DNA from 4 places in the Siminovitchia fortis genome. Region 1 is predicted to be linked to each of the others. Evidence: riboswitches for the same ligand, from Rfam matches in the RefSeq annotation. Region 1 holds a riboswitch; each other region holds the start of a gene.
The links. A riboswitch is a leader RNA that binds a small molecule or an ion and turns the genes downstream of it on or off. The one in region 1 is predicted to bind thiamine pyrophosphate.

Region 1 (7,627 bases):
TTTTCGCTACTCTTATATACGCTTTGCCGCCTGTTATCCGATTAACCGAGCTTGCTATCCGTGGTGTTGATAAAGAAGTCATTGAGTCGGCGCAGTCATTTGGATCATCCAGATGGCAAATGCTGCGAAAAGTCCAGCTTCCCCAAGCTCTGCCTACCATCATGGCCGGAGTAAACCAGACAACGATGATGGCACTTGCCATGGTTGTCATTGCTTCCATGGTCGGCGCATCAGGCCTGGGAGAACAAGTTCTTGTCGCGATTAACCGCATCGATATTGCATTGGGCTTCGAGGCTGGGATAAGCATTGTGTTTTTAGCCATTATTATTGACCGGATTACGAATGGCGCCGCCGATAAGTTTCAAAAACACAGGAGGGTAGGGCAATGACAACACAAATCAAGGTTGAGCATGTTTCAAAAATATTCGGCCCCAAACCGAAGTCTGTCATCCCTTTGATTAAAAAAGGCATGTCCAAGGCAGAAATTCTGAAGAAGACCGGGCATACAGTAGGCGTTTACGATGCCTCGCTTGAAATAAAAAAAGGTGAAATTTTTGTGATTATGGGCTTGTCCGGCAGTGGGAAATCCACTTTGATCCGCTGTTTTAATCTATTGAATAAACCGACCGACGGTGCGATCTATATAGACAATGAAAATATTATGAAATGCGGCAATGCTGGATTAAAGAAAGTAAGGCAGGAAAAGATCGCCATGGTTTTTCAGCATTTCGGGCTGTTCAGCCATAGGACGGTTCTTGCAAATGTGGAATACGGTCTTGAAATCCGCCAAATCCCAAAAAAGGAGCGGAGAGAAATTGCATTGAAAAATATCGAGATCGTGGGCTTGAAGGGATATGAGGATAAATATCCGGATGAATTGTCCGGAGGAATGCAACAGCGGGTCGGATTGGCCCGGGCATTATCAAATGATCCCGACATCCTGTTGATGGATGAACCTTTCAGCGCACTGGACCCCCTGATCCGGAGAGAAATGCAGATTGAACTGCTCGATATCCAAAACAGGCTGCAAAAAACCATCATTTTCATAACGCATGATGTGAACGAGGCATTCAAAATGGGGGACCGGGTAGCCGTTATGAAAGACGGGCATGTTGTCCAAGTCGGCACACCGGAAGAAATAATCGAAAACCCTGCAAATGACTATATCTCCGAGTTTATCAAAGACATCGACCGATCAAGAGTGATTCAGGCCAGTCATGTGATGATCAAGCCGAATGCTCTCGTCTCCTTAAAGGACGGCTTGAATGTGGCAATCAAGGAAATGCAGGCAAACGGAATTTCAAGCGTCTTTGTCGTTGACCGCCAACGCAGCGTGAAGGGAATTGTAACGATTGATGATGCAATCAAGGGACTTAGAGAGAAAAAACGGCTGGAAGAAGTAATGCGTCATGATATAACGGTGGTAGATGAAGATGTATATGTGAGTGATTTGATTCCGAAAGTGTTGGAATCGAAATTTCCACTTGCTGTCGTAAATGAAGAGAATAAGCTGACAGGGTTCATTTTACGTGTCCATGTTCTGGCAAGTTTGACACCGGAAAACGGGATTGAAATACAGTAATCAGAAAAGAGGAGCCAGCTTAATATCTGCTCCTCTTTTTTGTATCACCTTGATAACAGCGACCTGAGCGCTTTTACAATAAGGACTACGGAAAAAAGAACGATGATGATGACAGAAACGATCATAATGACTGTTGAAAAAGCTGCAAGAGGTCCTGGAAGAAGAATTGTCAAATACAGAAGGGCGTATCCGGCAACAATGGCTGCCAGATAAAGGCCAAAAGATGTATTTTCAAAGAAAGACATGGTAACACACCCCCTTTACCATCATTTTATGTACAACCCAAGACATTGGTGAGGCCAATTTATTGAATGAAATAGAAAGGGATTTAAGAATTATATGATAATTATTGAAATCGTATATGAAGTGGTATATGATACAGAAAAGAACAACCTTCCTGTAAAAAACGATGACGGTGGTGTTAGAAGTGGAAACAGTTTATATAAAAGGACCGTTTGATGTGAAAGCGCTGGAAAATGAACCATGTGTCATGGCTCTTGGTTTTTTTGACGGCGTTCATTTGGGACATCGGAAATTGATTGAAACCTCCAGAGGCATTGCCGAACGGAAAAATCTCACATTGGCAGTAATGACCTTCTTTCCTCATCCGAGCAATGTCCTGCCAACGAATCAAAAAATAAGCAAATATTTATCACCTTTAGATGCCAAAAAGGAGATTTTTAAAGATTTAGGTGTTGAAAAACTTTTTATTGTGACATTTAATCACGAATTCGCCAAACTTGCACCAGCGGATTTCGTTCAAGAGTATATTTGCGGATTAAATTGCACACATGTTGTGGCCGGATTTGATTTCACCTATGGATACAAAGGCCAGGGAAACATGGACCGCATAAGGGATGACGGAGATGGAGAATTTGATATCACGGTTGTTTCTAAGGAAACGTATAAGAATATTAAGATCAGCTCCACTAAAATAAGGGAACTATTAAATGGCGGAGCGGTGGAGCTGGTCCCTCATTTTTTGGGAAACTTTTACTCTACCTGCGGACAAATTGAAGATGAATCATACGATTTAAAAAATCAAAAGACAATGGTGAAAGTATCTTTCAAGGATTATATGCTTCCTCGAAAAGGAACGTATTTGGTTCGTTTGAAGACGGAGCAGGACATGATTGAAGGAATCTGTACACTTTCTGAAAATACTCCGGACGTCCATACAATTCGTGTTCATTCGAATGATAGGCTGCATCTAAAGCCCACTGTTAAGATCGAATGGATTTCAGAACTGGAAACGCTGCCAAAAGGCGAAGGGGCCGGGACGGAAGAAAAAGGGCAGATGGTTGTTTGATACTGTTCATTTTTATCCCGCATTAACGGGCAGTAAGACTCCCACCTCAAAACTTTAATGAATCGGGTAGTTTAGGTGGAAGATCAACTGCCCGTAAAAGCCCGATTCGTTCAACTAACAATCAGTGGGGGATGAAGAAAACCCCCACTGATTGAAGTTTCACTTTATCTGTTGTCTTACAAAAAACTTTATGTATAATTAAACGAGTGAAGAATGATGCATTGACTGCATTCTATTGAAAAAAGATGCGGCCAATCGATTTCTTCGCTTTTTTCTGTTAATGTCAGTTTTCGGTGCGGAAATGGGGAGAGAAATGGAGTTTACAATTGTTTTTCAATCAATACTTATTATTACGATGATGATTATCATCGGTGCGATATTGGCAAGAACTTCGCCGCTAAATAATGAAACACGGACCTTATTCATCAATATGATCGTTAATGTGGCAATGCCATGCATCATTCTATCAAGTATTTTCCATGTAGATATGAATGAAGATATGTTCCGGAAAATTGTATTGGTTTTTGTGTTATCCATTATTATTAATGTTGTCGGTATCGCAATGGGCTGGATTTTTGCGAACCTTTTTCAAAAAGGGTCGAACCGCACCAGAGAAATTGCTTTACTGTCAGGACTCGGTAATACCGGCTTTATCGGAATCCCGCTGTGCGCTGCATTATTGGGCCCTGAAGGGGCGCTGTATGCGGCTATTTTTGATGCCGGAGTTGACGTCACAATTTGGACAGTCGGGGTTGTGATGTTGCAGAAGAACCGGAAATTTGCATTGCAAACATTAAAATCGATGATTAACATTCCGACAGCTGCCATCGTCATCGGCTTGTTTGCTGCTTTTTTCAATATGAAGCCTCCGGAAATAATCATCGGATTGACAGATCGGCTTGCCGCCCTGGCAGCTCCGCTCGCCATGTTTTATATTGGGATGATGATTATGGGGCTGCAGCGGGGAATTGTCCGCCAGTCTGTGCCCCAAACATGGGTTCCGATTACAGTAAAGCTCATATTGCTTCCGATTGCCACCATATTTATGATTCATTTCTTTAATTTTGATGCTGTGTTGATACAAACGGTGCTCATTCAATCGATGATGCCTACCATTACGTTGGCATCCATTCTGTTTGCCAGGTATTCGGCCGATGAACAGATGGGGGCTTTAACTACCGTTCTATCTACGCTTCTCGGGTTGATCACCATCCCGTTCATGGTCTATATCATGAGCTTATTTATCAACTAGGCTTGCTTTTTGAAATATTCCTGCTATAGTGAAGATTGAACGCATCTCTTATTTCTTCGTTTAATCCAAAAACAGAATACGATTGTGTCTGCTAGGGGAGCTTTATGCTGAGAGAAATCATTGATTGATACCCTTTGAACCTGATCTGGTTTATGCCAGCGTAGGGAAGCAGGCTGAGAATACGTTATTTGTATTGCTATGCAGCCGCTTCCTTTTTAGAGGGGCGGTTTTTTGCGTTTAATAAGCGGGGATGAGAGGCGCAATAAACATGAAGGAGCTGTACATAAAATGCGAGTGGACAAGATGTTATTTACTGACAGACTTTATGAAAATGCCAAGGAAATTTGGGAAAAGAGCTATCAGCATCCGTTTGTTCAAGGAATCGGGGACGGGACGCTCTCTGAAGATAAGTTCGTCTACTATATGAAACAAGATTATGTCTACCTGATCGATTATGTAAAACTGTTTGCCATCGGCGTGCAAAAGTCTCAGAATCTCGAAACGATGGAGCGGTTTGCCCATTTGCTTCATGAACATCTTCATTTTGAGATGGAGCTGCATCGGCAGTATGCTGCAGAATTCGGAATAACAAGGGATGAATTGGAGGAAACCGAACCAACACCTGTTAATCTTGCCTATACCCGCTATATGTTAAATGTCGCCCACAACGGAACACTTGCCGAATTGATTGCAGCTTTGCTCCCATGTGCCTGGCATTATGCTGAAACCGGCAAACGGCTGAAAGAACAATATAAAGGCAGTTTGGAAAGCAATCCTTACAAGAAATGGGTAGAAACATACTCATCAGAAGAGTTTGGCGCATTGGGAGAATGGCTGATTGAATTACTGAATGAGCTGACAAACGGTAAGCCGGAAAGAGAACTGGCGCTGCTTGAAAAGCATTTCCTGATCACATCCAAATATGAATATCTCTTCTGGGATATGAATTACCACAAACAAGAATGGCAGATCTGATGTTTGTCTTATGAGCAGGTGGGGTGCTCATGATGGTATAAAAAATAGAGCGATTGGAGGTTTGCTTCATGAAAACAGCACTTACCATCGCCGGCTCTGATTCAGGGGGCGGAGCCGGGATACAAGCGGATTTAAAAACATTCTCTGCCCTGGGAGTATTCGGGATGTCAGCGATTACAGCCATCACTGCCCAGAATACTGTAGAAGTCAGATCTGTTCAAAATATTGACTTGGATATGATCAGTGATCAGATTGCAGCCGTTTTTGACGATATAGGCGTGGATGCTGTAAAAATAGGCATGCTGGGTAATTCGGCAATCATCAAAACAGTTGCAAAAAGTCTAATAAAATACAAACCGGAGCATGTTGTACTGGATCCTGTCATGGTTTCAAAGGGGGGCCACCATTTGCTGGAACTCAATGCTGTCGCTGAACTCAATGAAATTCTGCTGCCATTGTCTTCGCTGGTTACCCCGAATATTCCTGAAGCCGAAATTTTATCCGGCAGGAAGATAAATTCGGAACCTGATATGTATAAGGCTTGCCGGGATATCATGGAAAAAGGGCCAAAAGCAGTGCTCATAAAAGGCGGTCATCTGGATGGGGACCCCAATGACCTGTTTTACGACGGAAAACAATTTCATTTATTTAAAGGTGAACGGGTTGAAACGAAAAATGTCCACGGGACCGGATGCACGCTTTCATCCGCCATTGCTGCTCACTTGGCGAAAGGTGAGAGTATGTTGACGGCCATCGGAAATGCGAAGGATTACATTACGGCTGCCATTGCCGAAAGCCTAGACATCGGACAAGGACACGGCCCGGCCAATCATTTTCACCATTTTTATGAGCAGGTCTATTAAGGGGTAGGGGTAATTGAAGTATGATATTAATTATAAACTATATTTAGTGACAGAAGAAGATATGCCTTTCGAACAGCTTTTGCCGGTCATCAAACAGGCCGTAAGCGGGGGTGTAAGCCTCGTTCAATTAAGGGAAAAAAGTTCTGAAGGGCGGATTTTTTATGAGAAGGCCCTTAAATTGAAAAGCTTCCTCGATACATTATCCATACCATTAATTATAAATGACCGTGTGGATGTTGCTTTGGCAGTAGGTGCCGCAGGAGTCCATGTCGGACAATCAGATCTTCCGCTGGAAGCGGTAAAAAAGATCATTCCGGATTCCATGGTTGTCGGAATATCCGCCCGTACCGTGGAGGAAGCCGTTCTTGCAGAGGAAAAGGGGGCGGATTATATTGGCGTAGGTTCCATCTTTCCGACATTGTCAAAACCTGATGCCAAGCTCCTTCCGAAAGGAATGCTGGAAAAAATAATTGAATCCGTAACCATTCCTGTTGTAGCCATCGGCGGCATAACCGAACAAAACGCAGGAATGCTTCAGGAATATAAGATAGACGGATTAGCTGTAATATCATCAATTACAAGAGCTGCCGATCCAAAATCTGCAGCGGAGCGGTTATTAAAAAATGCATTTAGAGGATAAAATTAAACATGAAAGCCGGCCTTGTTGTCAAGGGCCGGTTTTTTCAGCTGCAAAGGAAAAAGGATTGCTTATGCTTAAACAAAAGCTTCGCACGACGAAATATTATTCTTGTATTATTTTCCTATTCGCTATATGTTTAAAAGAGCAGTGTTCCAAGTTTTTTTAGCGAAAGGTGAAAATAATGAAAAGAGAAAACAGTTCAACCAGGGGTAAATTATGGACAAAATCCTTCACGTTGTTAGTCCTTGCAAATTTGTTTATATTTATGAGTTTCCAGATGCTGATTCCGACAGTCCCGCCTTATGTAAAGAAGCTGGGGGCCTCAGGCATTGAGATTGGCATGGTCACCATGGTATTTTCGATTGGTGCTGTACTTATCAGGCCCTTTATCGGTTATTTATTGGAGTTTTGCCAACGGCGGTGGCTTATTTTAATTGGAGCGGCAGGCCTTCTGCTTGTTACCATTCTGTATCCCCTTACGCAAATCGTGTTCATCCTGTTGTTATTCCGGTTTCTGCATGGATTTATGTGGGGATGGTCTTCAACCGTTAATGGAACGGCTGCGGTTGATATCGTGCCCAATGACCGAATCGGGGAAGGGATGGGGTATTTTGGGCTCTCCATAACAGTTGGCATGATCATCGCTCCCAGTGTCGGTATATTTTTGTATCAACATTATTCCTTTGATATCATGATCATTTTTTCCGCAGTTCTGGGTTTTATCGCCCTCATAATGTTTTCTATTATAAAATATCAAACACCGGAAAGCGTAAAAATGATAAAAAAAGAGGATGTTCGTTTTTCTTTTTCGGGATCGTTCATCGAAACGTCCAGCTGGTTCCCGGCTTTTATCACATTGCTGGCCACTTTTGGGTATGGCACGATTGTCACGTTTATCGTTATTTTTTCCGAAGAGCGCGGAATTGACCAAATTTTTTTATTCTATATTTTGAATGCTGTTACCGCAACACTTGTCCGCCCGGTAACGGGAAGGTGGTTCGACAGG
Region 2 (7,627 bases), on a different contig from region 1:
TGATGTCTCATCAGCCAGTCGTTCAATCGCTTCAGATTCTCCAAACTGAGCTGGCAAATGTCAGTTGTGAGACGTTCACTGTCTGCCACGGCGATGTCAATCATAATAACTGGCTTCTTTCGGACAACGATGAAATTTTTCTGATTGACTGGGACGGAGCCACGATCGCCGATCCCGCCATGGATATCGGGCCTCTTTTATACTGGTATATTCCAAGGGATGAATGGAACCATTGGCTTGGCCTGTACGGCCTGGAATATACGGAACATCTTCAGCTGCGGATGAAATGGTATGTCATCGCACAAACGATGCTTGCGATCGGCTGGCATAAGACCCGACAACGGTACCAGGAGATGGATTTCTGGATGGACTATTTGCAAACGATCCTTTAGAGGATGCTCATAACCCCCCATTTCTTACCAGACAGCACAAATATGAAAAGTCCAACCTGATATCACCCTTTCGCCAAGTAGAATTTTATTGTATGTAAAAGTTATTATTCTATCCTTCATAATCAAAAATATATGATACAATGATTCGAAAAACAGGGGAGATGAAAATATTGGAGACGATGCAGCTTGGAAGTTTGACGTTGACATGGTTGAATGGGGGAGTGACCCATCTTGACGGCGGCGCCATGTTTGGTGTTGTGCCCAAGGCACTTTGGTCCAGGAAATACCCTGTTGATGAGAAGAACCTTGTTGAATTGCGGTCCGACCCTATTTTTCTACGGAAAAATGGCAAAAATATTTTAATAGAATCAGGGCTTGGCAGCGGGAAATTGTCAGAGAAACAAATCCGTAATTTTGGTGTAACGGAAGAATCCAAAATCGAACAATCACTTGCCGAATTAGGGCTTTCGCCTGCGGATATTGATATCATCTGCATGACCCACATGCATTTCGACCATGCCAGCGGGCTGACCAAGCGAGACGGAGATGGGTATGCATCAGTTTTTCCAAACGCGGTCATTTACACCTCGAAAATTGAGTGGGATGAAATGCGGGAGCCGAATATCCGGTCAAGAAATACATATTGGAAGGAAAATTGGGAACCAATAGCCGATCAGGTGAAAACGTTTGCAAAAGAACTGATTGTGGAAGACGGGATCAAAATGTTCCATACCGGCGGACACAGTGCGGGCCACAGCATCATTACGATTGAAAGCGACGGCGAAAAGGCTGTCCACATGGCGGATATTATGCCGACGCACGCTCACCCGAACGTTTTATGGGTATTGGCGTATGATGACTACCCGATGGACTCGATCCGCGCGAAACAAAAGTGGATCCCTGCGGAAATTGAAGCGGGGAGCTGGTTCATTTTTTATCATGATGCCATTTATAGGGCTTTAAAATGGGACGGAGAAGGAAATATCATTGAGGCAGTTAAAAGAGAACAAAAAAACAGGTGAACTTAAAATATCACCTGTTTTTTCGTTGTTTAGCGTACTATAAAATGCTCAGGTTGTGAGTAACTTATTTTTCACTTAGTGCTGCGTCCGGCTCCGACGGACAGGAGGTCCTAGTGCCGCCGGCGCCACAGGACGTGGCGCTTTAAGGCGGCCAGCGCCCATCGACTAGCAGACTTCACGCTTCTTCCTACGATAAGTCAACATCGCTCCGCTCCGCTGCGCGTGTTTCCTTTATCTCGTCAGAAGCGCTCCAGTCTGTACGTCGATAAACAGGCGCCTGCGCCTTTGTTCTATGTACTGGATGTTTCTTACGCGTAGGTCACTGGATACACATCAATGATCGTACCGGTGTTGGCATCGGCAAGGAATTCATATTGTTTTGTTTCCCCGTCTTCCTTTGTCGTAATGCCGCCTCTGTACACTTGTGTTTTAATAGCGTATTTCTCATATTCTTCAGGCCTGAATTTAATCCACGAGCCTTCAATGCTGCCGGAATCCTTGAATGCTTCTTTAACGGTTTGAAGTACTTTTTCACCAGATGCCAAAGAATTTTTCTTTAAAGCTTCGCTCGCATAATAGCCAGCAATGACACCGGCACCTGCGCCTAGTAAAAAGTTTTTCCAATTCACAACGAGCACCTCCTAAGTCAAATCATCCCTTTTAGTATACCGTAATTTAAGAGGCAGTTCGAATAATAAATGATAATAAATTATGAAAGATAAAATATTGGTAAAATATATGAAAGCCAAATAAAATGAAAGCAATATAGGAAAAGGGGTAGTTTCATTGGATAAAAATACGATGGATTTGTTTCAAACTCTGACAGAACTTCCTGGAGCACCAGGTTTTGAACACCAAGTACGCAGATTTATGAAAGGTGAACTGGAAAAATATTCCGATGAAATTGTACAGGATCGTTTAGGAAGCATTTTTGGCGTTAAGCACGGACAAGGTCCGAAAGTAATGGTGGCTGGTCATATGGATGAAGTAGGTTTTATGGTAACACAGATTACGGAAAACGGTATGCTTCGGTTTCAAACTTTGGGCGGATGGTGGAATCAGGTACTTCTCTCCCAGCGGGTGCAGGTCATCACAGAGAATGGTCCGATCATAGGGGTAATTGCTTCAATTCCTCCCCATCTTCTTAGTCCTGAGCAACGGAAGAAACCGATGGAAATAAAAAACATGATGATTGATATAGGGGCTGATGACAGGGAAGATGCCAAGAAAATTGGAATCAAGCCCGGGCAGCAGATTATCCCGATCTGTCCATTCACCCCGCTTGCCAATCCAAAAAAGATTATGGCCAAAGCATGGGATAATCGTTACGGCTGCGGCCTCGCAATTGAATTGATGAAGGAACTGCAGCATGAAAAGCTTCCAAATATACTTTATTCAGGAGCGACTGTGCAGGAGGAAGTGGGATTAAGAGGTGCTGCTTCCGCTGCCAATATGATTCAACCTGATATCTTTTATGCGCTGGATGCCAGTCCTGCAAATGACATGTCAGGGGATCAAAAGGAGTTCGGCCATCTTGGAAAAGGCGTCCTTTTAAGAATTTTAGACCGTTCCATGGTTACGCTAAAAGGGATGAGAGAATTTGTGCTCGATACTGCAGAATCCCATGACATCCCCTATCAATATTTTGTTTCAATGGGAGGAACCGATGCCGGCCGAGTACATATTTCCAATGAAGGAGTACCGAGTGCAGTGATCGGAATTTGCTCCCGGTATATCCATACACATGCGTCCATTGTGCATGTTGATGATTATGCCGCCGCAAAAGAGTTGCTTGTAAATCTAGTAAAAGCGACTGACAAGGCAACGGTTGATTCGATTCGAAACCAATAGACAGACAAGGAGTTTTAGATATGATCATCGCTATCGGATCAAAAAATAAAGCGAAAATAAAGGCTGTTGAAAATACATTCAGGGAATTAAATATGGAAGTTTCCGTCCTTTCGCTGGAGTCACCATCGGGAGTTAGCCCGCAACCATTTTCCGATGAAGAAACAATGAAAGGTGCTGCCAATAGAGCGGAGTTCTGCTTACACCAAATGGAAGAGGCAGATATTGCAATTGGTCTTGAAGGGGGGGTGACAGAAACACCTTTCGGGCTTTTCCTATGCAACTGGGGGGCTTTGGCTGAAAGTGGAAAGGAAACTTTATTTGCCGGCGGAGCGAGAATAAAACTGCCGGGTGACATAGCAGAGCGTCTGAGGGCCGGAGAAGAGCTTGGGCCTGTCATGGATGCTTACAGTAAAATGCAGGGGATCCGTCACAAGGAAGGCGCGATTGGAGTTTTTACACATGGTCTAGTTGACCGAGCGGCCATGTTCAGCCATATTACGAAACTTTTGATCGGACAGTACGAAAAGCTTAAGGGCAGTTCCAATTAAGGAGCTGCCCCTTATGTATTTTATTATTCGAAAATGTACGCCAATGCCTTCATTGCCTGGTTGACCGTTTCTACTGTGGCATTCGCTTTGTTTGAGAGTTCTTTCAACGGGTGGTGAAGTTCCTTGGGGCGAATCAAAATAAGCGGTTTTCCAAGAGTAAGGGCTGTGCTGGCATCCATTGCTGTATTCCATTGTCTGTATTTTTCGCCAAACAATGCGATGACCAAGTCAGCTTTTTGCATTAAAACTTGGGTCCTAAGATTGTTAAAACTGGAAGCGGCTTCATCTCTGAAAACAGCATCAGGCTGTTCTCCTAAAATCTCTTCCCCGATGGCATCCGAGCGGGCGTGATTCTCCATCGGGCCTACAAAATCGACCGGAAGCTGAAGTGTTTGGGCTTTCTCCTTAATTTCCTCTCGCCAGCTGCTGTGAATCTCTCCGGCGAGATAGATAGTTAACCTCATTAAAACCCCTCCTAAAATGGTTTATCACCATCCATCTTACCATTAAAAGTCAGAATAATCCCGTAAATTATCTATAAATAAAAGAATTATCCAATCAATTGAATAAATATAATAAATTTGATTTTAATTGTTTAATAGGTTATAAGTAAGAAGTAAGAAGTAAGCAAAATTAAATACCATTCGAGAAACACTAGGGGTGCCAAAAGCTGAGAGAGGATGGATCCTCAACCCTCGAACCTGATCTGGATAATGCCAGCGCAGGGAAGTGGTTGTTTGCAATTAAATGAAATTGCATACGTATGTCTATGATGTAGAGCCACTTCTATGAAGAAGTGGCTCTTTTTTAATGAAGACTAAGGGCAAACCTGGTATCTCGTCTGGAAAGGAGATGAAAGATGGCAGACAGCCTTGTGTTTGAAGACGTCACTTTTTCATACAAAAGAAGTGACGGAAAAAATGCACAGATATTAAAAGAATTGAGCTTTACGATCAAGGCCGGTGAATTTGTCAGTGTGATCGGTCCGAGCGGATCTGGAAAGAGTACATTGTTCCGCCTCATTTCGGGCCTGGAAACGCAGGATGAAGGCAATATTTTCATGAATGGGGAGGCAATGAAGAACCGGCTTGGGCATATCGGTTACATGGCCCAAAAAGATGGATTGCTTCCGTGGCTCACTGTATTGGATAATGCAGCATTGCCGCTGAAACTAAAAGGGCTATATGGGAAGGAAGCCCAAAAAGACGTAATGGGACAACTGGAAAGGTTTGGATTAAAAGGCTTTGAAGAAAATTTCCCACATGAGCTTTCAGGAGGCATGCGCCAGCGGGTGTCTTTTTTAAGGGCACTTTTAAGCGGATCGGAATTGTTGCTGCTGGATGAACCGTTCAGCGCATTGGATGCGGTTACGAAAATGGTTATGCAGGAATGGCTGCTTGAACAGTGGACAGAAATGGAAAAAACGATCCTTTTTATTACACATGATGTAGAAGAAGCGCTGTTTCTGTCGGACCGTATCCTTATTTTCAGCGAAACCCCTGTTGAACGACTGGATGAAATTACGGTCCCACTTGGCCGTCCTCGGACTGTTTCGGATTTGAAAAATCCTGCATTTACCATGTTAAAAGAGAAGCTTCTGATGGATTTGAAGAAAATGGTGACAATATGAACTTTTTAAGAAGATATGGATTGTCGATTGGATTGGTGTTTTTTTTATTGATTGTATGGGAAACAGGAGCCCGTTTGTATGGGAAACCATTTATTTTGCCATCACCTGTAGATATATTGGTGAGATTATGGGAATTGAGAGATATATTATTTATTAACCACTTGCCGGCGACATTAGCCGTAATTTTAATGGGCCTTTTTTTGTCGCTCGTATTCGGAGCCGGCCTTTCTATATGGATGCATGAAAGTGGGATTGTAAGGAAGGCATTCTTTCCGCTTGTCATTGCTTCGCAAACGATACCGGTAATTGCGCTTGCACCGATATTTGTCCTATGGTTCGGATATTCCATCTGGAGTAAAGTGGTTGTTACTGTATTGATCACATTTTTTCCGATTACCGTCAATACGTTTGACGGACTGAGATCTGCTGATCCTCACTTAAAGGAAATGCTGCAGACAATGGGGGCATCTAAACGGCAAATTTTTCTAAAGGTTGAGTTGCCGTCCGCATTGCCGCACTTTTTTTCGGGATTAAAAGTGGCCGTCACTTTAAGTGTGATTGGCGCGGCGATTGGAGAGTGGCTTGGGGCCGATTCGGGTCTTGGATATTTCAGCCGGAGAATGATGACGCAGTTTGACGGAGCCGGTGTTTTTGCACCTATTGTCCTTCTGTCATTATTAGGTATTGCTCTATTTTTACTTGTACGAATTCTGGAAAAAATAATGATGAAATGGAGAAATGTAAATTGAAGAAAAAGCTGATAGTGACCACAGTCATACTTTTATCTTTGTTTCTCGCAGCTTGTGGAGAAAACAAGGAGGAAGTCGTAGCAAATGAATCGGATCAAGAGCTTCAAGAGTTTGATATTATGCTCGACTGGTATCCAAATGCTGTACATAGCTATTTATATACTGCTGTGGAAAAAGGTTATTTTGAAGAAGAAGGCTTGAAAGTCAATATCCGTTTTCCGGCAAATACGACTGACCCGATCAATCTGGCAGCGACTGGTGACATAGATTTGGGCATTAGCTATCAGCCGGATGTTATTGCTGCAAGAGCCGAAGGTGTTCCTGTAAAGTCAGTCGCAGCCATTGTAAGAAACCCGTTGAACCATATTGTTTTCCTGAAAGACAGTGGGATTAAACGGCCAAAAGATCTTGAAGGCAAAACGGTGGGCTGGCCGGGAATACCGGTGAATGAACCGCTTGTCCTGACGATTGTGGAATCAGATGGTGGGGATATGGGCAAGGTGAAAATGACCGATATCGGCTTTGAACTTAACGCTGCGCTTGCAACGAAGCGTGTAGATGCAGTGAGCGGAGCCTTTATCAACCACGAGGTGCCGGTCCTTGCTGCTGAAGGAATTGAAACGAATCATTTTAATCCAGTAGATTATGGAGTTCCTAGTTATTATGAGTTGCTCTTTGTCACCAATGACGACACGTGGGAGACTAAGCAAGATGAAATTCGCTCTTTCTGGCGTGCAGCAACAAAGGGCTATGAATTCATGAGGGAAAAACCAGATCAGGCTCTTGATATTTTGCTTAAAAACCAAGACGAAGAAAACTTCCCTTTAAACGAGGAAGTGGAAAAGGAAAGTTTGGCTGAGCTGCTGCCGCGTATGGAAGCGGAAGGTGAGATGTTCGGAAGCCAATCGGAAGATTTATGGGAAGAGGTGGTTCAGTGGCTGGCCGATACCGAATATATCAAAGAAGTACCTGATATAGAAGGATTGTTCATCAATATCGCTGAATAAGCTTCCTTTCCTATCCATATCAATGGGTAATTCCTTTTTGCCTGTATTTTTTAACTTTGTATCACCCAATATATAAAAAAGAGATAGACAAAACATACAGTTGTCTTTACACTAGTTAAGGATATGGAAAATATATTGGGGGATATGGAATGAAAAAGTTTTTAGAGCGCAAAGGGGTTCATTTTACTGCCAAAGCATATTTTATAGATGCTTTAAGCTATATGGCACTTGGATTATTTTCATCATTGATTATTGGGTTGATCATAAAAACAGCGGGACAGCAGCTAAATTGGCCATTCTTTGCAGAGATGGGCGAAATGGCAATGGGGCTGATGGGCCCCGCGATAGGTGCAGCGATTGCTTTTGGGCTTGGCGCGCCTCCTCTCGTTATCTTTGCAGCCGTGGCAACAGGGGCGGCTGGAGCAGCT
Region 3 (7,627 bases), on a different contig from region 1:
TCCGCTGATTGCCAGCGGCGGGATGCAGACGGGGCTGGATGGCGCCAAGACTATCGCGTTGGGTGCCGACCTGGTCGGATTCGGGCGATCCATTCTGAAAGAAGCGACCCAAAGCCCGGAAGATGTTATTGAAGTAATGAAAATCCGCGAAATGGAACTTCGGATGTCGATGTTCGGAATCGGAGCGTCGACAATTCAAGAATTGAAAGGAACTCCCCGCCTGAAAGAACGATGATAGTGGTATGAGGGCCTCGAAAATTGATGCATATTGCTCTATTTGGAGGGTTGCAAATTGAATCGCATTTTCATGAACGGAAAATTTTTTACAGCGGATCAGAAAAACAAAGAGGCCAATGCTATGATCGTCAGTAATGGAATTGTTACTTGGGTTGGAAAAGAGGAGGATATGCCTCCTGTTCAGGGAGAGAAGTATGATTTGGAAGGTCGCCGCGTACTTCCCGGGTTCATTGATGCCCATCTTCATCCGTTGCTGCTTGCGGAAACATCGAAGCAGCTTGCATGCACGCCGCCGGGAGTGACATCCATTTCAGGCATGGTTCAAGCGTTGAAGAAGCGGCTCAAAGGGCAAGGACCTGATTCATGGATAGAAGGCTGGGGGTATGATGAAGGCAAATTGGATGAAGGCAGGGCGCCGAACAGGCATGACTTGGACCAGGCGGCCAGTGATATCCCGATTGTTTTGACACGGACATGCACCCATATTCTTACCGTGAACAGCAAAGCTTTGGAAATTGCCGGAATAACAAGGGATACGCCAGATCCTCCAGGCGGAAAAATTGATCGTGATAAACTGGGAGAGCCGACAGGTGTACTGCGTGAAAGTGCAGCCGATTTAGTGAAAAGTAAAATGCCTGTAAAAAGCCTTGAACAAAAGGCCGCATTGCTGGCGGAATACAGTGACACATTTCTTGCCAAGGGTGTTACTGGCATTACAGAGATGATGGGAGAGCATAACCCTATCGATTATTATGATTTATATAAAGCTGCAAGGAAAAAAGGGCTGAAGCAAAGGGCGGCCCTCTATTACAATTGGGATGCGTTCCAGCAGTTTGACCTGCATGAGCCGGCCATTTTTGACAGGGAACAGCCTGTTTATATCGCTGGAATTAAATTATTTGCCGACGGCAGTATTTCCGGCCAGACAGCTTGGGTAAACCCCGCATTTCTGGGAGACGGTGAAAATTTCGGGATTTCTACAACCTGTCAAGAGGAGCTGCTGGCAGCAGGGGAAGCGGCAAAAAAATACGGTATCCAATTGGCCGTTCACGCAATGGGGGAACAGGCCATTGACCAGGTCGTTGATACGTTTTACAAAAAAGCCGATTGGCTGGATGGGGCCCCATCTGTTCGAATCGAACATGTGTCGCTGCCGACGGAGCAGGCACTCCGGCGTGCAGCTGAGTCCGGAATCGCCTTTGTGACCCAGCCCATTTTTTTATATGCCGAAATAGAAAGCTACCTGAACAATTTAGGTGAAGAACGTTCGAGAAAATCTTACCCGGTCAAAGCCATTCTGGAAAAAGGAATTCAAGTGGCTTTTTCATCAGATGCGCCTGCCACTGCATGGGATGATCCCGTGAATCCATTTGTCGGACTGGAAGCGGCCGTGAACAGGAAGGCTTACAACGGGACAGATATTGGACAGGAGCAGGGCATTCCGCTTGAAACAGCGGTCGAGCTTTATACGAAAGCGGCACAGGAAGTTACCCGGATTCCTTTCGTTGGCAGGCTTGCTCCGGGATACCATGCTGACTTCATCGTTCTTGAAAAAGATATCTTTAAGGCGGACAAAGCCGAAATTAGCAGCATGAACGTAGAAGAAACGTATATGGGCGGAGAAATGGTATATCAGAAGACGAGGGTCTGAAGGGAAAGGGTCCTTGTTGCTGCTGTCATGTAACCAAAAAAATACTTGAGTTCGTGTTATCAAGGCCTAAATCGTAGAAAGTCAAAAAAATAAAGGGCAATACATATTAGTCATGTAAAATATGTATTGCCCTTTTATCTTTTGCTCAACAAATCACGCCCGATTGCAGCTTAGTCAAATCAAAGTTTTTATAGAAAAACTTAGTGAGACATGTGGGAATCGACTGGCTTCCATTGGAACTGATTAAAGCAACTGCACTTATTCTTCATTTCACTTGCAGCAGACGAGGTGCTGTTGTGGTAAGCAATGCAATCACAATAAAGCAAGCTAAGGAAGAGGCAATGCAAGAAGTGCCGTTTGCGATGAGTGAGTAAAGAAAAGCAGATTGGCCTGGAGGTGCGTACTGCCCCCAGAAAATGATTCCGGCGATGAAGTGCCAAATATATCTTGCAGCGCCGCCAATCAATACAGCACTTAATAATAACAAGACTAGCATGACTTTTCCTTCAGATTTCAAAACATTTTTTATAGCAGGTGCAAGCAATCCTGCTGCACCAATAAAACTGAATGCAATAAAATATTCAATTAATCCTTGAAGAGGCGTCAAAATTTGTCCGGCAGCATCCCCTGTTACAATTTGCAGCAGGCCCCACAAAAATCCTGAAGCAAACCCGGCCTTTATTCCCCAGCGAAGCGACACGATAAAAATGGGTACCATGGAAACTGAAAACTTAATTGCCGGCGTTATTTGAACGGATGGGATCATATCAAGCATCATTGCAAATGCCGCAAAAATCGATACCTCCATCAGTGCACGTAATGACATCTTTTCTCTTCCCATAAAAAAACCCCCTATGATATGATGACCGACCGTAACCATAGGGGAACAACGGCAATGATAATCTTATTGCCGTTTATATACCATCCCTGCGCTAGCATTATCTAACAGGTTCAAAGGGTCCGGAACGAGTCCGCTCTCAGCAAAAAGCTCCCCTTGGTACGCCGATTCAAATTTCTACCTTTATTGTAGTATATTTTGAATAAAATGCAATCTCTGTTATTGAGAGGAGATTCACTCGAACTAGGAATGGAGATAAAGAGGGCCGTTATCTGCCATCAGATTTTCTTTTAAACCGGCTCCCGGTATTCATATACACAATGGCAAAAATAACGATGATAATAAATAAAATAAGACCCAAAATGAACAGTAACTGGTTTTCCAAAGCTTCACTTAATCCCCACAGCAAGATACTAAAACAAATGCCGTACATTATTTTGCCCATAAATTTACACAACGCCGTTTCGTCATATTGGGCTTTTTCACTGTCAGACTTCGTATTGTAGCCGGCAATCAAAAATGCGCCTTTCCCTTTTGACAGTATGACGGCGAAAATGAGGAATGGAATGAGAATGATAATATTTATAATGAATCCGGTCATAGCAGCAGCCTCTCTCGTATAAATTTCATGCTCCTGATTATTATACCAACTGCGGCACAAGGTTTGGCCGATAAAAAAGTAAATCAAAAGAAAACAAAGTTAAATTGGGGTTATTCCAAAGAATAATCATTTTACAGTTCTTACCTTTTCAAACCTTTGGTATTATTAGAGTAATTAAATTAAAAAATGGGGAGTGGTTTGTTTGTTATCCGGTCCAGTTAGTACAGGTAGTATCGTTGGTGTCGTGATCATTCTTCTAACCTTACTTCTAAATAAAAAGTCAGCAGTTTTAGCAAAAATTCCATCTTATTTAGGTTTATTGGCATCAATCATCATATTCATCATAAGTTTTGAGATTAGAGGTTTTGAAGGTGCCGCATATGGTATTTGTGCGTTTACAATCCTTATTTTTACCATCTTGTCCTTTTATATATCTATAAAAATATCAAAAGTAAAAAAACATTAAACTCTAAAAATAACCCCTTGATTTATTTTAGGGGCTTTTTAGACAGCCCCCTTAAAAACTCTCCACTTCCTTTACGGCGTCCGCCGCTTTTCCATCTTGTTTATTCGGATTTAAAATCATAAGCAATATAAAGACGCAGCACACGAGCGCACTGGAAATCAAATAAATCGATTGATAACCGTTTGCTGCGGTAATGATCCCGAAAATATATGAACCAAGCGCAATTCCGCCATCGAAGAAAGTGTAAAAAGTGGCGGTGGCATACCCGCTTCGCTCGATACTCGTGGATTGAATGGCAAGCGTCTGCATACTCGGCACTAAAGATCCGTATCCAAGCCCGATCAATGCACCGGCGGTCAAAAATGTGGCGGCCGAGCTTGTATATGCCAGCATAATCAGCCCGGCGATGAATAAAACCAATCCGGGGTACAGGACGTATTGAGGTCCTTTCAGATCAAACAACCTGCCTGTGAACGGTCTTGCAAGAAGCATGACAGCGGCAAAGACGAGGAAAAAGGTACTTGTCATGCTCAGCAGATTTTTTCCTTGGGCATAGATGGATAAATAAGATAGAATGCTTGCATATGAAAGGCCTGTCAGACAAGCGAGAAAGCCGACAGGTATTGCCTTTTTCTCAAAAAAGTCGAAGAATTGGCAATTAGCAAAAAGTCCCCTTCGGATAAAGCATATCCAAAGGAGGCAAAAAAAGTGTAACTATTAATAAACGGTACTTTTTTCAAATCACATTTCTCTCATTTTTCAAATGCAGTGGCTATCTTCAGTGCATCCATCGGGTTGCTCACTTGGTCGATGGCGTAGACTACCTGGCCGTCCTGCCACAGGATCCGGGTGTTCTTTCCTTCCGCATCAAGAAAGGCATGTCCATGCGGTTTTGGAACAGGAAGTGTGTGGTCCTCCAAAAATTGTACGGCATCACGGGCGAGAGCCGTTCCTTCTTCACCATTATTGGTAAATGCGTGTGATGAAAGAGCCCAGCGTCCTTCATTCCAGCTTGTCCATACAGAACCAGCACCTGCATCTTGATAACCCGTTATATGATGTCCCAGGTCAGTTGGTTGTCCGCCAATTTCACTGAAATTCTCAAAAGCTATTTCCTCATCTGCAGCTTCTTGGCTTTCGTATTTTTTTACATCTATCCGGGCTATCCGGTCAGCTGCACCACTGTCATTGACCAGTTCTTCATTATTGATCGGTATCGGCTCATCACTTTGAAAAAAAACAACCGAGTAACGATTTTCATCCGATTTAGTTGTTGCCGTCAGGTGCTTGCCATTATTCAGGGGGAGTTCATTTGGAAGCTTGATCGTTAAGTTTGTATGGAATTGGTCTTTCACGGCCTCGATGACTTCTGCTTGTGTCATACTGTGGTTCGAGTTGTCCACCTCGTCTGTAGCTTCTTTGGCCTCACCTTCACCTGCTTTTTCCGTTTGGTTCTGATCAGCGGCAGGTTTTTTGCCAGGTGTCGTGGCATTATTAGAACATGCGCCTGCCAGTAAAATTAGAGACAATAGAAGGCCAGTTTGCAGCATTTTTTTCATCAGTGCAATCCTCCTTGAAGCCAAGTAAGTGCATCTGGTTTACTTTTCCCTTGATGAATGGAATGAAACAACTTCGAGGTATACAGATATTGTTGGGGTAAAGGATACTGATGGAAGGAGAGGGTTTGATTTTGGAAGAAATCCATACAAAAAAACAGACAGCGAGAGTTCAAATCGTCGCTGTCTGTTTTAATGAAAAAGGGAGTTAAAGTACCCTTTTTGCACCCGCATATTTGGATTTCCAATAATAAGGATCATTGATGGATGTAATGGATACACCTTTTCCTGCAGAGTGGATAAATTTATTGTTCCCTATGTAAATTCCGACGTGTGTAACTTTTTTCTTGGAAGTTGTTTTAAAGAATACGAGATCTCCGGATTTCAAGTTCTTTTTGCTGACAGACTTTCCTTTTTTATATTGCTCAGCTGCCGTTCTTGGAAGCTTGACGTTCTTTTTCTTAAAGGTATAGGAAGTAAAGCCTGAACAGTCGAAGCCTTTTGGAGTCGTTCCGCCATACTTGTATCGGACGCCCAAGTACTTTTTACTTTCTTTCACAATGGCCGATCCTGTTGGTTTGCTTGCTGCACTTGCGGTATTTATAGGTTGAGTGATCACTGCTGCGAATATGATAACGGCGAATAAAGAAACCAAAGCTTTTTTTAACATCGTCATTCTAGCACTTTCCCCCTGAAACTCCAGCATTTTCTTGTTTATGTTAGATATAGCATAACACGACAAATTGTGACTTTGTTTTTCAGTTATGTAACAAATGTATTACGGATGCGCCGGAATGGAAAAAGCATATATGGAGGAAGTCTTGTTAATTTTATTTAGAGTAGGACTATTTACATTAATAATTTAATTCAACTAGATTATACATTAAAAATATATTGACTATTTGTTAATTAGTGTTAATATGTTGTTAACAACAAACATTTTATATCAAAAGTATGTGTTCATTTGTGTATGTTTGAAAAGGTTTTGTTGCTTTTGGATACGCTTCCATGCAAAAGGGGGTTATTGATAGTCAAAAAGTTTAGTAATTGCTGTGAGGTAAATAAAAAGTATTAATTCAGGGGGTTATCTAGTTGAGAAAATGTTTCTTGTTATTTTTATTGTTGTTGCTGGTGATAGCAGGCTGCGGGAGTAAAGAAAGTACCCAATCCAAACCAAAAGAAAAAATTGAAGGTGTACCGGAGAGTGTTCAGGGAGACGTTAAAGTTGCTGTAATCAGGAATCTCCCTTCGGATGACCATACGAAGCAATTTTTAGATGGAGCCAGAAGTGAAGGAGAAGGCTTAGGCTTTAAAGTAGACACGTTTATTTCGGATGGGGATGATGCAAAGTTCCAAAACCTTGTATCACAAGCTATTCAGAAAAATTATGATGGACTCGTTATTTCTCATGGCAAGGAATCGTATTCATACGATATGATTAAGCCGGCCTTAGATAAGGGAATAAAGGTTGTAACGTTTGATACCGTCGCTGTTAAAAACGGCGAAAAATTGGAAGGGGTTACATATACTGCCCAAAACGACCATAAATTGGCCGAGCTTAGCCTCGATGAAGTTGCCAGTTACACAAAAGGTGGGGAGCCTGTTAATGTCATTAAATTATGGTTTGGAGGATTACCGCCTCTTGATAGCAGGGAAGAGATTTATAAAAAATATGAAAAAGAAGGCAAGATTAAAACGTTAGAAACGATTGGGCCGTCCAATATGCAAAATGTTCAAGGGGATATTGCCTCAGGTGTTAGCTCAATCTTAAGCAAGTATCCGGAAGGAAAAGTGGATGTTATTTGGGGATCTTGGGATGAAATGGCTAAAGGAGGATTCAAAGCGCTTAAAGATAATAAACGGTCTGATATTAAATTGGTCTCAATTGATATCTCCAATCAGGATATTAACATGATGCTGGAAGAGGGGAGCACATGGGAATCTACAGCTGCTGTTGATCCCTACTTAATCGGTGTAATGAATATGCGTTTGTTAGCAAAGAAGATTGCAGGTGAAGATACACCGGAAACATATGCGCTTGAACCGAAATTGATTAAAAAAGAAGATTTGTCGTCTGAAACGACGATGGATAGTTTGGCAGAAGTAGTCGAAGGTTGGGGAGAGTCCGATGACTTCAACGAAGACTGGATGAAGAAGCTCAGAGAAAATTAATCAATGGAAAAGGAAGAATGGCCCATTCTTCCTTTTCTACAATCTGGTAATCAAAACTTAAATAGGTGAGCATATGGAAAAATCTGAAAAAACACTACTAAAAATG
Region 4 (7,627 bases), on a different contig from region 1:
TCCAACCAGATTCGGCAATGTTGCGAGCCAAATGAAACAGTTTCTTGATTTGCAGGGTGGCCTTTGGGCTCAAGGGAAACTTGCAAACAAAGTGGTCAGCGCCATGTCTTCAGCACAGAACCCCCACGGCGGCCAGGAAGCAACAATCTTGGCATTGTATACAACCATGTATCATTGGGGCGCCATTGTGGCGGCTCCGGGATATACGGATCCCGTTTTGTACGGAGCAGGCGGAAATCCGTACGGGACAAGCGTCTCTGTTGACCAGGATGGCAACATGGTCGAGGATGTGAAAGACGCCGTAAAATATCAGGCGAAACGCACCGTCACGGTGGCGGAGTGGGTGAAAAAAGGGAGCCAGTAAGCGGCGATTGGCCCAGCTCTTATGTAGAAGATTCGTCGATTTTTAAGAAAAGCGGAAGCGCCTTGCCCATCGACGTACAGACTGGAGTGCCTCCGACGAGATAAAGGAAACACGGCGAGGAACGAGCCGATGTTGACTTATCGTAAGAGGGGGTGCGAAGTCTGCTAGTCGATAGGCGCTGGAGCTAGACAACAAAAGGCTTTGTTCAAAATTTTAATGCTAAAACATCTTATACTTAAACAGCAAAAAAGCTGACCGGCGGCGGTCAGCTTTTTTGCGCTTATTCATCTCTTAAATCACGCGGGCCGTATGAAGCGTGTTTATCATCCTCGAACTCTTCCCGTTTTTCTACCAATTCATCGGATACATCATCTACAGGCATAACGAGCTGGTCGCGCTGCGCTTGCTTCACTTTATCATTGTAAAAAGCTTTGCCTTTTTCATTTCGTTCTTTCAAAGCTTTTGCTCTGTCTATTTTATCTTGTGTCGGTTTAGACTCCATGTTTGATCCCTCCACTCTCTTTACTCTTCTTTTTCCGTTCTGAGGGATGTTAAACCAGTTTTAGTTGATAGAAGTCAGCTGTGTTCTTATAAAGAGTTTCATAGACCTCTTCCAGCCTGTATTTTTTAATAGAAGCGATGCCGTCAATTGCTTTATGAATCATGTTCGGATGCGTCATTTTTCCGGAGAACGGCCCTTCAAAGCGCCATGGCCCATCCGTTTCCACCATCATTTGATCGAGCGGGTATGCCTTGACAAGCTCCTGAATTTCTTGTTCGTAAACCACATCAGGCGTCACAGAAATGAACCAGCCGTTCGCAATCATTCGCCGGACTGTCTTGGAATCTCCTTTAAACCAATGGAAATGCGCTTTTTCCACCCCATGCTTTTCAAGTAAGTCGCAGGTGATCGGTGCATCATCGTATACGGCGTGTAAGATGACCGGCTTGTCCCATTGCCTGGCCTTTACGATAAATTGTTCCAGCAATTCGATATATCCGCCGATGGAAAAATTAGCTCCCTTTTCCGAACGCAAATAATAAGGCAGTCCGACTTCCCCGATAGCGACCATTTGCTCCTGATGTTTTTCCATCCATGAAAGCAGATCCTGAAGGTCTTCATCAGCAGGCAGTTCCTGCTCCGGATGGAATCCGAATGCCGCATGCACCCGGCGATATTTTTCAGCCAGGCGCAAATTGTGAAGGCACGATTCCAAATGAAAGGAAACTGAAATTAAATCCGTACAACCAGCGGAATCCATTCCTTCCAGGATTTCTTCCGTTTCCTTCCCCGTGTATAAATCCAAGTGAATATGGGAATCGATGATCTTTTTCACTGTCGCTCACCTTCCCCGCTGCCATTTATGATCCAACTGCTGACCTCCTGTTTCCAGTCAAGGAACTCGCGCATAAAAAACAACTCCTTCTCCCGCGGCCTGTCAAAAGGCAACTTGAATTCCTTCATCACGGTCGCCGGCTTTGTTGAAAGGACTGCAATCCGGTCAGAAAGGAAAAGAGCCTCTTCGATATTATGTGTCACGAACAGAATTGTCTTTTTATATTCCATCCATATGGATTGCAGCCATTGCTGCATATCCTGTCTCGTAAAATCATCAAGTGCCGAAAACGGCTCATCCAGCAAAATAAGCGGCTGGGGACTTAATAACGCCCTGATAAAAGCGGCCCGCTGCTTCATGCCGCCTGACAAAGCATCCGGCAACTCATTTTCGTATCCGGCAAGCCCGGCTTTTTCAATCATTTCCAAAGCCCGCGCTTCATCCGCTTTTCCGGTCAGCTCCTGCCCCAAGAGCACATTCTGTAAAATGGTCCGCCACGGAAACAGTGAGTGTTGCTGCGGCATATAGCTGATATGGCCGCGTTCTCCCGTAATTTCCTGTCCATCCAAAAAAACGCCGCCTTGATCTGGAGCCAGAAGTCCTCCGATAAGGTGAAAAAGTGTGCTTTTACCGCTTCCGGAAGGACCGAGAATCGTGACAAATTCCCCTTCCTCAACCGAAAGCTGTAAATCCTTCAATATTTCTTTTCCCGCAAAGCTTTTGGACAAATGTCTGATTTCCAAGTCGCTCATCTATTAACCTTCTTTCTTCTCCATTTGACAAGCTTAGCTTCAGCAAATGTAATGACGGCAAAAAACAGCAGGCTCAACATCATGATGATAAAAATCGCCACAAATACCCGGTCTGTGCGGAAAGATGAAGAGGACAGTGTCATATAGACTCCAATCCCACTTTTTGCCCCGAGCCATTCGGAAATCACGGCTCCCATCACACTGTAGGTCGCTGAAATTTTCAGCCCTGAAAAAACGGAGGAGAGGGCATACGGCCACTCCAGCTTTGAAAACAACTGGATTTTGGAAGCCCCCGCCATCAGCATGTAATGCTTCATATCATGCGGGACATTCCGGAAACCGTCCATAGCCGCAACTGTAACTGGGAAAAAGCAGACAAGCGTAATGACGATGATTTTGGGCAGCAGCCCGAAGCCGAACCAAATGACCAATAGTGGAGCCAAGACGATGATTGGAACATTTTGCGATAAAATCAAAAGCGGATAAACTGACTCCTGGACTCCCGGGAGCAAATGCAAAATGACGGCAGTTAGCAGGCCGACAGCACAGCCGATCACAAAACCTCCGGCTGCAAGCCCCACGGTCGATTGAAGATGCGGCAGGATCCCCTCGAAACCTTCCATTCCTTCGGCAAAGATGGAAGAAGGTGCAGGAAGGAGCCACTCGGGAATATCGAGCATTTTTACCGCCAATTCCCATATACATAATAAAAGGAGGAGGACCGCTGCCGGCCTCCATCCTTTCTTTGCGACCCACCCCATTATTGGTATTTCTCCGTCAATTGGCCCATTGTTATCCCTTCCGGCTGATATAGTATTTTCACCTGGGAAATGACATTGCTGCTGCCTATTTCAATCATGCGCTCATTCATTCTCCTGATAACTTCCATCAATTCGGAGAATTCGCCTTCCATCGTTGTCTCCAGCGGGTGCACCTCATGTTTGATCCCTGCTTCCCGGATCACTTTGATCGCTTCATCCACATAGGGAATGACGTCTTCGCCGTTCTTTGTTTTCGGGATGATTTGTATGCTGACTAATGAGTTGGCCATTTTCAGTCCTCCTTTTCGGGTAAAAATTCATTCGTGAATGCTTTATCCACATCAATTTCTTTTTCAAGCAATCCTTTATCGAGCATCCAATCCATATAATTTTGCCAAACTTCGGCTTTTTGTTCTCCCCAGCGCGGGGCATCATCCTGATAGCGCGGTGCCAGCCATTCCTGGCTTTTCTTTACAAGTTCTGCGTCCAGATCTGGAACGGCTTTGATTAAAATATCAGCGGCCTCTTCAGGCTGGTCGATGGCAGATTCATAGCCTTTTGATACTGCAGCCATGAACGCTTTGACAGTCTCCGGATCTTTTTCAATCATTTTTTCGCTCGTCGAAATAACAGGTGTGTAATAATCGAGCTTGTCCGAGTAATCCGTAAGGTAGACCATATTGATCTTTTCACCGCGAAGCTCCGCTTCCACTCCGGTCCACGCATAATAGATCCAGGCGAAGTCAATATCTCTTTTTACAGCCGTAAAAAAGTCGGCATCCCCCATGTTCACGATGTCCACCTTCTCAACATCCGCACCTTCCGTTTCCATCAGGGATGCCAAAACCGCTTTTTCAAGCGGAGCCCCCCATCCTCCATACGCTTTTCCTTCAAAGTCCTTTGGCGACTTGATATTTTTTTCTTCCGGGGATGCAAATCCCGATGTGTTATGCTGGATGACCGCGCCAATTGAAACAATCGGGACATCCTGAACACGCGCTTCCGTTATGCTCTCCTGGTAGCTGACACCAAACTCGGATTTTCCTGAAGCCACAAGCTGATCCGCTCCGGCTTCCCCTGGCAGGATGATGTCCACATCCAATCCTTCCTCTTTGAAAAAGCCTTTCTCCTGTGCAACATATAACCCTGTATGGTTCGTGTTCGGCGACCAATCCAGGACAACAGACACCTTTTTAAGACTTTCCTCTTTCCCGGCTGAATCGCTCTTATCCTTCGCTTGTCCACCGCAGCCGGCCAACAATAATAAAACACTAAAGATACTTCCCAACCATTTTTTCATTGAATTTCCTCCCTGATGTCATATAAGAAATGGCGCCAAGGGAAAATGAACCCAAGGCGCCAAGGCATGCTAAAATTTGACGTTCCCTTCGCTGGTATGAGCCAGATCAGGTTCAAAGGGTCAGCATTTTCCCCGAATGCTTTCTCAACCGGCACCACCGGTTCCCCTACTTCATCATTATTTAATTCCCCCTCATTATAGCAGAAAAAAAAGAAAACTGCTCCAAAAAGAGCAGCTTCCCTGATCCGTACGCCAAATCAAACTGGTGGAAAAATAGGCGGTGACTGCGGAGTGATTCCGCCTCCGATAATCGGAGCAATGTAAAATACCCATGCAATGCTTGCGGTTACAATCAGTTTTTTCATTTTCATCACCTCTCTGCTATTTTTTTATAATAATAAAGTGCTCTATCCGTATCTCTAGCTAAATAATATTCTGCTAAGGATAAAGCAAATTTATTATAATCTTCAATGAAAAAGAACTTTTCCAAAAACGGCAAGACATCGTTTTCAAGAAATGCCATTGCCTTTTCTTTATGGTCTTTTAATAAATATTGATAATATCGAAAAATCAATTCTTGCTTTTTCATAGAGTTAGCTTTTGTTTCCACCAAAATCTTAGAAATATTCCGAAGTGCTTTTTCTTTCTCTCCTAGGGAGATCAAAAGCTCAGTATAGCTGCATAAGCTTACCAGGTATTCTTTCTGTGATTGGGCTTTTTCCATTGAAAGGAGATAATAACCTGCGGCCTCTTCGAATTTTCCCGTTTTTTCAAGCAACAGGGCGTAGTTGTTATACATGGTAGAAATTAATTCTTCTGTATTGATTAAATTCATATTCCTGAATATAAAACGATACTGCTCTGCAGCGTTTTCGTATAAACCCAGATCTGTGTATGCGATACCTAACAAAAATTGAGTATGTAGTATACGCAAATAGTTAAAAGACCTGGAGTAAGCCTCCAAAGCATTGTGACCATAAGCAACACTGCTGCTGTTGTCTTTCAAGTTGGCATAATTAAGTGCAATAAAATAATACATTTCCGCTTGCCAAGGGGAGGGCAATAAGTCGTTTGCCTCAAGTTTCAACAAAGTATCCAGTGACTTTTTATAATCTCCTTTAATAATATCAAATGCAGCATTGATATATTCATAAAGCTCTTTTTCTTGGGCACTTAAAGAATTCAAAATTTGCCTTAGTGTTTCCTGTTCCTTCACGGCTCTCTCAAAGTCATTGACGAGCAAAAAATATCGATATAAGTATAGATGGTAGCGTGCAATGTAATTGGAGAAAGTAATGTATTCCCGCTGTTCTTCCACACGTTGGTAGCACTCTTCTGCGCGCTTCTTATCGTACGAAAGGACAGCATCCAATAAATCAGAGAGGTCGGCTGCAATCGTTTCCGAAGCTCTTTGAATCGAGTCTAACGAAATGCCCAAACGCTCGAGCAGGAGCATGATAGTTTCCTGATTCACTTCTTTGTTGTAATTCTCAAACTTGCTCAAATGTGTAACGGAACATATGCCATTGCACAGCTCAGATTGCGTCATATTTCGTAATTGGCGGTGATATTTGATCATTGCGCCGATATTCATTTTCTCCAAATTCATCTTTTCATCCTCTGGTCATACTACTTGTATAGATAAATAGTAGCACAATTTGGATAATAAATCTATTTTTTTCATGAACTTGTAATTTTTTACACTGAAAAAATATCTTTTAATGCCTCTTTTAAATCCGGAAACAAATAATCATATTGATTCTCTATTGCTTTTTCCGGAATCACGCGCTGGCCGCTAACCAGCATGCTGCTCATTTCTCCAAGCATTAATTTTAAAGCAAACTCGGGGACTGGAAGCCAATGCGGCTTTTCCAGAACGGAACCGATCACCTTCCCGAAATCTTTCATCTGTACGGGGGTTGGTGCGGTGACGTTGAGCGGGCCTTCAATGGCTGGAGTGTCGATCGCAAACTTGATCATGCCGGCGGCATCTTCCACATGAATCCATGACACCCACTGTCTCCCGGACCCCACGGTCCCGCCGATGCCGAATTTATAGGGCAGCGCCATGAGCGGAAGCGCGCCCTTATTGCCGAGAATGATTCCAAAACGGGCAAAAACTATCCTGACACCAAGCCGGCTGGCTTCGGCCGCTTTTTCTTCCCACTTCTGCACAGTTCCGGCAAGAAAGTCACTGGCATTGCTTGTGCTTTTTTCAGTAAAAGTGTCTGTGTCCGACATACCGTAATATCCAACGGCGGAAGCGTTGATCAGGACTTGGGGCTTGCTCTCCAATTTTTCAATCAGCCGAATGATTTCCCCTGTGGCCTCCATCCGGCTTTTGATGATCCGCTCTTTCTTTTGCTTTGTCCAGCGAAAACCGTTGATTGATTCTCCGGCCAAATTCACGATGGCATCTACGTTTTCCAAATTTTCTTCTGGACGGCTGCCCTGCTTGAGCCACTCGACGGCCTGCATCCGGTCCGTCTGTCGGATCTTTTCAGCGTTTCTTGATAAAACCGTTACTTGGTTGCCATCAGCCAACAGCTTTTCCTGCAAAACCTGTCCGAGAAACCCGCTTCCGCCTGCAATGACTACATGCAATTGCTCCACACTCCCTTCTTACGAAAATATTTTTTTCACTTTATCATTCCGGTATGTAAACATCTCCGTCATTTTTCCTTTGACAAAGGGATGAAAAGCCTTACCTATCGCGCCGAGTGGAAGAGCATACTGCAAATGGTCGCGGACTTCCGTCCCTTCTTCATTGTGGAAAAACAGATGTTCATGCCGCCAATAGGCGAACGGTCCTTTTTGCTGCTCATCTATGAAACGTTTAAGTTTTGCAACTTCTTTTATTTCGCCTTCCCACCTGGTTCGAAAGCCTGGAAAAGGGGACAGGGAATAGCTGATCCTCTGGCCTGTGAACATCAAAGAAGGCGGCTCCTGAATAAATTGGAGCTTAAACTTTGGCGGCGTAAGTATGGCCAAATTATTTGGATTTGAAAAAAATTCCCACACTTCACTAATCGGAGCATTTACAATCAGGCTGTTTTCCATAGTATATATCTTCAAGCCGGCACCCCCTTTTCCCTTTATTATATGGTTTTATA

Region 2: another riboswitch for thiamine pyrophosphate. It lies ahead of FS666_RS17525 (ABC transporter ATP-binding protein); the one in region 1 lies ahead of tenA (thiaminase II).
Region 3: another riboswitch for thiamine pyrophosphate. It lies ahead of thiT (energy-coupled thiamine transporter ThiT); the one in region 1 lies ahead of tenA (thiaminase II).
Region 4: another riboswitch for thiamine pyrophosphate. It lies ahead of FS666_RS10315 (ABC transporter substrate-binding protein); the one in region 1 lies ahead of tenA (thiaminase II).

The regions. Positions count from the first base shown of each region.
Region 1 covers NZ_VEKZ01000071.1:3,143-10,769, forward strand. The annotation lists gene FS666_RS17115 (ABC transporter permease) at 1-389, shown strand, start outside; gene FS666_RS17120 (quaternary amine ABC transporter ATP-binding protein) at 386-1,582, shown strand; gene FS666_RS17125 (hypothetical protein) at 1,627-1,827, opposite strand; gene FS666_RS17130 (FAD synthetase family protein) at 2,010-2,891, shown strand; gene FS666_RS17135 (AEC family transporter) at 3,205-4,143, shown strand; TPP riboswitch at 4,227-4,327, shown strand; gene tenA (thiaminase II) at 4,432-5,118, shown strand; gene thiD (bifunctional hydroxymethylpyrimidine kinase/phosphomethylpyrimidine kinase) at 5,187-5,981, shown strand; gene thiE (thiamine phosphate synthase) at 5,995-6,621, shown strand; gene FS666_RS17155 (MFS transporter) at 6,803-7,627, shown strand, end outside.
Region 2 covers NZ_VEKZ01000076.1:2,960-10,586, forward strand. The annotation lists gene FS666_RS17495 (phosphotransferase family protein) at 1-392, shown strand, start outside; gene FS666_RS17500 (YtnP family quorum-quenching lactonase) at 563-1,414, shown strand; gene FS666_RS17505 (PepSY domain-containing protein) at 1,723-2,043, opposite strand; gene FS666_RS17510 (M42 family metallopeptidase) at 2,216-3,265, shown strand; gene FS666_RS17515 (DUF84 family protein) at 3,286-3,813, shown strand; gene FS666_RS17520 (YtoQ family protein) at 3,837-4,277, opposite strand; TPP riboswitch at 4,460-4,558, shown strand; gene FS666_RS17525 (ABC transporter ATP-binding protein) at 4,673-5,443, shown strand; gene FS666_RS17530 (ABC transporter permease) at 5,440-6,192, shown strand; gene FS666_RS17535 (ABC transporter substrate-binding protein) at 6,189-7,199, shown strand; gene FS666_RS17540 (PTS sugar transporter subunit IIC) at 7,349-7,627, shown strand, end outside.
Region 3 covers NZ_VEKZ01000008.1:44,606-52,232, reverse strand. The annotation lists gene fni (type 2 isopentenyl-diphosphate Delta-isomerase) at 1-235, shown strand, start outside; gene FS666_RS04675 (amidohydrolase) at 293-1,888, shown strand; gene thiT (energy-coupled thiamine transporter ThiT) at 2,154-2,729, opposite strand; TPP riboswitch at 2,796-2,893, opposite strand; gene FS666_RS04665 (DUF3784 domain-containing protein) at 2,995-3,327, opposite strand; gene FS666_RS04660 (YesK family protein) at 3,530-3,793, shown strand; gene FS666_RS04655 (MFS transporter) at 3,845-4,417, opposite strand; gene FS666_RS04650 (hypothetical protein) at 4,546-5,352, opposite strand; gene FS666_RS04645 (C40 family peptidase) at 5,558-6,025, opposite strand; gene FS666_RS04640 (sugar ABC transporter substrate-binding protein) at 6,442-7,521, shown strand; gene FS666_RS04635 (sugar ABC transporter ATP-binding protein) at 7,595-7,627, shown strand, end outside.
Region 4 covers NZ_VEKZ01000027.1:7,652-15,278, reverse strand. The annotation lists gene wrbA (NAD(P)H:quinone oxidoreductase) at 1-364, shown strand, start outside; gene FS666_RS10340 (hypothetical protein) at 645-866, opposite strand; gene FS666_RS10335 (TatD family hydrolase) at 916-1,701, opposite strand; gene FS666_RS10330 (ABC transporter ATP-binding protein) at 1,698-2,453, opposite strand; gene FS666_RS10325 (ABC transporter permease) at 2,450-3,214, opposite strand; gene FS666_RS10320 (MTH1187 family thiamine-binding protein) at 3,214-3,504, opposite strand; gene FS666_RS10315 (ABC transporter substrate-binding protein) at 3,507-4,514, opposite strand; TPP riboswitch at 4,581-4,692, opposite strand; gene FS666_RS10310 (helix-turn-helix domain-containing protein) at 4,885-6,123, opposite strand; gene FS666_RS10305 (TIGR01777 family oxidoreductase) at 6,213-7,118, opposite strand; gene FS666_RS10300 (SRPBCC family protein) at 7,137-7,589, opposite strand.